Regions from separate parts of the Lentimicrobium sp. L6 genome, predicted to be linked through region 2. Evidence: riboswitches for the same ligand, from Rfam matches in the RefSeq annotation. Region 2 holds a riboswitch; the other holds the start of a gene.

Region 1 (3,187 bases), on a different contig from region 2:
ATTGATATCGCATACTCCTCCCCATTAAAAAAAGAAGCCAATAATACCATCCATTCTGCTTTACCAAGAGGATGTTGTTCTTTCCAATCATACATCAATAGGGGAGTCATTTTCAGCTGAATCATTTTCTCATAATCGGCATTCAACTTATCCCAACCACTCCCAATCACTAAATCGGGCTGGAGTACCATCATCTTTTCCATATTGATTTGAATGGCTTTTCCTACATTTTCGATATCTCCAGATTTTACTTTTTCCAGAATTTCTTCATTATAAATCAGCTCAGGATCCGTAACTCCTTTTATGTGTTGATCTAATTGCAATAGATTCATCATTCCTACCATAGGAGATGATAAAGCTACTACTCTTTTAGGTATTTCCTTAATGACAAAAGAATGTTCCAAATTCTCTATATTCTTAGCCCCAGAATGAGGAATATAATACTCCATATTCAAACTCTCGTTTTCCCAAGGATTGAAGATGACAACCTTTTTATAGGTTTCGAAATATTCTATTCTAAAGAATTTCGCATATTCAGGATTGTAATTCCGAGTAGATTTTTCTTGAGTTTTCTCTAGGGACTCATTGCAGGAGGAGGCAGCTAAAAATAGGACGCTTAATAGAATATATAGTCTTGTTTTCATTATGAGTTTTTTAGTGAAATGGGACAAAACCAAAATTCGGAGCTGATTTCTGGATTATCATTATGGTATTTTTTTAGGATTGGTTTCTCTTTTTTTACTTCTAAAGGGAATTTAAAAAAAGGAGCATCAATGACGAAGCTATGGAATTCACCATTTTCCCCACAAGGATCCACGTTTTTAGGAAGTTCATTTATTAATTCTTTGGTGATGATTTCTCCCACAAAGTCCTTGGATAATTTAGAGGCATCCACAGCAGAAATCATGGTTTTATAACCTTGTTCAATAAAATCAAGAATCAAGGTTTTAGTATCTCTATTCCATAAAGGAAAAACGGCATTAAATCCTATTTTTTGGAGTTGATTTTCTCTGTATTTTCTAAGGTCTTCCAAAAAGATATCTCCAAAAATAGAATACTTAATTCCATTTAATTTGGCCTCTTGCATGAGTTTTGTCAGGTGCTTTTCATAGGTTTCCATATCTGGTGATTCTGGCAGTTCCAGAAAAGTGATAGGTAAACCTATAGCTTTGGCTTGTTCTAGCATGAGACTCTCATGAATTCCATGCATACTCACTCTTCTATTTTCCTTAGCAATGGAAGTCAACAGAAAAGAAATATCATATTCCTTATTCTTTAGTATTTCTCCCAAAACAAAAGCAGAATCTTTTCCTCCGCTCCAATTAAAAATGGCTTTTTTCATATTTTTATTATTATGATAGCCAGGTGATAAAATGAAAAATAAATCGGAAATGATCGTCTTTATTCGTCGCCTTTTCTCCCGAAAGCTGAATTATGAATTATGATTTCAGGTATTCTGACTCGTCCAACTTCATTTCCTTCCCATTCAATAAAGAATAGTGGATGTGGGTGAATCAAGCACTAAAAAGTACTTGGGACTTACAGCAGCGGGAACTGTTCCTGATTTTCACAGGATTCCCTGAAACTTGGGACAAATTTATGGAAAATAGATGGACTATTGAAAAAACTTTTCCAAATCCACATTTCCACCAGATAGTATTAAAGCCACTTTTTGATTTTTAAAGATTTCTTTATTCTTTAAAACAGCAGCAAAGGTAATAGCGGAGGACGGTTCCACAATAATCTTCATCCTTTCCCATATTAATCTCATCGCACTTTTAATCTCATCATCGTTGACGAGAAATATTTCTTCCACCTTATCACGAATTATAGGGAAGGTATGCTCTCCCAATGAGGTTCGAAGTCCATCAGCAATAGTTTGAGGATTTATAGAAGGATGGATTATACCATCCCTTATCGAGCGGAAAGCATCATCAGCACCTTCTGGCTCTGCGCCAAAAGCTAGGGTAGAGGGAGAGAAAAACTCACAGGCTAAAGCTGTTCCACTCATTAAACCACCTCCTCCAACGGGAGTAATAATGGCATCTGGTATAAGCTCCTCAAAAATCTCTTGGGCAGCAGTGGAATTCCCTAAGATCACTTGTGAATCATTATATGGGTGACAAGATGTAGCCCCTGATTTATCAATGAATGCAGCAGTAGTTGATTCTCGTGCTTCTAAAGTGGGCTCGCATTCTATAATGGTCGCTCCATAAGCTGCAACTGCATTTTTCTTCACCTGTGGTGCATTAGATGGCATAATGATAGTGGCTGGAATTCCAAGTATTTGAGCACTTAATGCCAAAGCAGAACCAAAATTACCAGAACTATGAGTTGCTACTCCTTTTTCTCGTTCTTCTATTGAAAGACTGAGTAATTTATGCATGGCACCTCTCATTTTAAATGCTCCGGCCTTTTGAAAGTTTTCGCATTTAAAGAAAAGCTCACAGCCAATGAGTTCATTAAGTAAATGAGACTTTAGGATGGGAGTACTATGGACTGAATTTTCTAGTATACTTTTTGCTTTAAGTAAAATGGATTTTGAGTACATTGCGATAAAATATTATTCAGCAAATTTGCTAAGAAATTAATGTTTAATATTTTCCATTTGATCGGTAATCTGTCACCTAACTTCAGTGCTGATTACCGCATCTGATTAAAAGTAATACCAAGTTTCTCAGAAATATAACGAATCTGTTTCAATTCTTTAGAGTTTACAATACAGTAGGAAAGTCCTTCGTTTCCAGCTCTTGCTGTTCTTCCAGCTCTATGTGTATAATAATCTATCTTATCAGGCATTTGATAATGAATGACATAAGCTAAATTGGCTACATCAATTCCTCGCGCTGCTAAGTCTGTTGCTACAAGAACTTTTAGACTTCCGTTTTTAAAGGCTCTCATGGCTTTGTCTCTTTCCTTTTGAAGTAAATCACCATGAATGGCATCCACCGGAACATTTCTAGCTTGTAATTGCTGTGCTAGTTTTTGAGTAGCAGCTTTTGTTTTACAGAAGATTAATCCTCTATTATCGCCTTGCTCGCCTAAGAAACGCATAAGGACATTCAGTTTCTCTAAATCTTCGCATACAATATATTGGTGCTCAATATGCTTATTAACCACATTCTTTCCACTCACTTCTATTTTAATAGCTGTCTCCGACATGTGCGTATTCACAATGTTTTTAATC
Region 2 (3,187 bases):
ATCGTTTTCTGTTTCTAGACTATAATTAAAATTGAATCCCAATTTATCTTTTTTATAGGCCAATCCTGCATTTACAGAACCTGAAAACGGGGCATATCTTAAGTTTCCTCCTGAGGTGAATTCCCAACCATTGCTCTTTTCTTTTTTAAGAATCACATTTATCATACCTCCCATACCATCGGGGCCATGCTCTGCTCCAGCATTTGTGATAATTTCTATTTTCTCAATGCTAGAAGCTGGAATTTGCTTTAAGGCATTCCCAGCACCAATAAACGATAATGCTGTTATTCTTCCATTAATTAAAACCATAACATCACTGTCGCCTCTAATGCTGATGGCTCCTCCCACTCCAACTTCTACTGATGGCGCCATACTCAACACCTCAACAGCTGAACCTCCGGAGTTAACAATATCCTCTCCCACATTAATGACCTTTTTACCTGCTTTGGTCTCGATATGGCTTTGCTCAGCAACCACATTAAATTCTTGCAACTCATAAGACGAACTGGCCAACTTGATAGATCCCATTTTTACATTTTTATCTGCAACTGAAATAGCATCCACAACAAGAGTTTCGTAACCAATAACAGATATTTTGAGTTGATAGACTCCTCTAGGAATTTTTTGGAATTTAAAACTTCCATCCAATTCTGAAATGATACCATATACCTTGCTGGTATCGTTTTGGCTTAATAGTAAATTAGCAAAAGGGAGCTCCGTTTTGGTTTCCTTTCCAACTATTTTTCCAGAAATATTTTTTTGTGCAAAACCGACTATTGATATGATGAGACAGCTTATGATGAGGATGGTATTTTTCATCTATTTTCTTTTATTGCAAAAGAAGATGATATGACATCAGTGCAGTACAAATTTTAGCTGAACGACAGCAAATATTATATAAAAAGCATTTCGGCAATACTCATTGGGTCTTAATTTATTCATCTTAAATACATATTTTATGTACTTTTGCCTCAAGTTTCAGGGAATCCTGTGGAAATCAGGAACAGTTCCCGCTGCTGTAAGTCCCAAGTGCTATTGCGCTTGATTCACCCACATCCACTATTCGCTTTTGAATGGGAAGGAAATGAAGTTGGACGAGTCAGAATACCTGAAATGATAGTTTACATGTTCAGCTTTCGGTGAAAAGGCGACGAATAAAGACGATAATTTCTGATTTATTTTTCATTTTTTATACCATAGTTAAAAGAATACAATTGTTGATTAATACAAACAGTATTGATATGATTTGAAGCAAAATCAGTTTTGCCCTTACCCTAAAGGGAGTCTGATTTTTTGACCGCCCTTTAGGGCTGGGGCAAAGGAAAAAAATCATAAATAGATAGAAAAAAGACTGTTTGATTTAAAAAGAGGTTAAAACTATAAATGAAAAAAGCCATTTTTAATTGGAGCGGAGGAAAAGATTCTGCTTTTGCATTGGGAGAAGTTTTAATGAAAAAGGAATATGATATTTCTTTTTTAATGACTTCTATAGCCAAAGAAAACCGTCGTGTGAGTATGCATGGAATTCACGAAAGTCTTATGTTGGAACAGGCAAAATCCGTAGGGTTACCTATCACATTTTTAGAACTTCCAGAGCTCCCTGATATGGGAACCTATGAAAAGCACTTGACATCCCTGATGCGAGAAGCAAAATTAAAAGGAATTGAGGATTCTATTTTCGGTGATATTTTCTTAGAGGACTTAAGACAATATAGAGAAAACCAACTCCAGAAAATAGGATTTAATGCGGTTTTTCCTTTATGGAAAAGAGATACTAAAACTTTGATATTAGATTTTATTGATCAAGGATATAAAACCATGATTTCCGCTGTGGATGCCTCTAAATTATCCAAGTATTTTGTAGGAGAAATCATTACCAAAGAATTAATAAAAGAACTTCCAGTAGATGTAGATCCATGTGGGGAAAATGGAGAATTTCATACTTTCGTAATTGATACACCCTATTTTAAATTTCCTTTAGAAGTCAAATCAGAAGAATCTATCTTGAAAAAATACCCTAATGATAATCCAGAAATCAGCTCCGAATTTTGGTTTTGTCCCATATCACTAAAAAACTCATGATGAAAAACATAATATATTTTCTTTTCAGTATTCTATTACTACTAGCCAGTTCTTGTCAAACTGATAAAGAACAAAAAAACGAAAAACCAGAGTCTATTTTCACTCCAGAATATGCAGAATATTTTCAAATAGAATATTATAAATCTTATAAAAAGATACTGATTCTAAATCCGTGGAGTAATGAAAATTTAAACATGGAATATTATATTCCACATGCGGGGCATCATAAAAGTGTAAAGAATCCAGAATACTCTTTTATTATCAAAGATATTCCTAAAAAAGTAGTCGCTCTTTCATCTCCAATGGTTGGCCTGATGAATTTACTGGATCTATCGGCAAATATTAAAGGGGTTAGCGACCCATTTCTTATCTATAATGAAGACATTTTAAATCGTGTGAAATCAGGCGAAATTGAAGATATTGGTAAAAGCATACAAATCAATATGGAAAAAATGATAATGCTGCAACCTGATTTGGTTATAGGTAGTGGTTGGGATAAATTAAGTCCAGATTATGAGAAAATGATTCAAATGAAAATGACTCCTGTCTTGATGTATGATTGGCAAGAAAACCATCCTCTTGGAAAAGCAGAATGGATGATATTATTGGCCTCATTCTTTAATGAGGAAGAAAAAGCAACAGCATTATTCCAAGAGGTTAAGAGCAATTATATAAAACAAAAGGAGTTTATGACTTTCGATAAACAACCTATTGTATTTAATGGTTCAGAATACCAAGGCATCTGGTATTCAGCTGGTGGGAAAAGCTATATGGCCCAACTTATTGACGATGCCTCAGGGCAATATTTAATGCGCGATGATTCCACATCTGGAAGTTTGATGCTGGATTTTGAGGTATTAATGCACCAAGCATCTAAAGCAGATATTTGGATGTATACTGGTGCTTCTAGTGAAGATAGACTTGGGTTATTTGCCAAACCAAAATATCAATCACTTAATGCCGTAAAAAAGCATAAAGTTTATTCCTACCATAACAGAATGAACGAAAATGGAGCAAATGATTATTGGGAAACAGCAAGTTTTAGACCTGATATAGTTTTAGAAGATCTGATAAAAATATTTCACAGTAATGAACCAGAAAACTT

The links. Region 2 has a riboswitch for cobalamin ahead of HNS38_RS02010 (diphthine--ammonia ligase). Riboswitches for the same ligand answer to the same signal wherever they lie in the genome.
Region 1: it holds a riboswitch for cobalamin, as region 2 does, so the genes downstream of both, HNS38_RS18165 (diphthine--ammonia ligase) here and HNS38_RS02010 (diphthine--ammonia ligase) in region 2, are expected to answer to the same signal.

What each region holds. Positions count from the first base shown of each region.
Region 1 is NZ_JABKCA010000097.1:3,555-6,741, forward strand. Features, by position in the region: gene HNS38_RS18160 (ABC transporter substrate-binding protein) at 1-644, opposite strand, end outside; gene HNS38_RS18165 (diphthine--ammonia ligase) at 644-1,342, opposite strand; cobalamin riboswitch at 1,429-1,624, opposite strand; gene HNS38_RS18170 (threonine/serine dehydratase) at 1,616-2,551, opposite strand; gene HNS38_RS18175 (DEAD/DEAH box helicase) at 2,644-3,187, opposite strand, start outside.
Region 2 is NZ_JABKCA010000004.1:74,767-77,953, reverse strand. Features, by position in the region: gene HNS38_RS02015 (TonB-dependent receptor domain-containing protein) at 1-819, opposite strand, end outside; cobalamin riboswitch at 938-1,131, shown strand; gene HNS38_RS02010 (diphthine--ammonia ligase) at 1,384-2,082, shown strand; gene HNS38_RS02005 (ABC transporter substrate-binding protein) at 2,082-3,187, shown strand, end outside.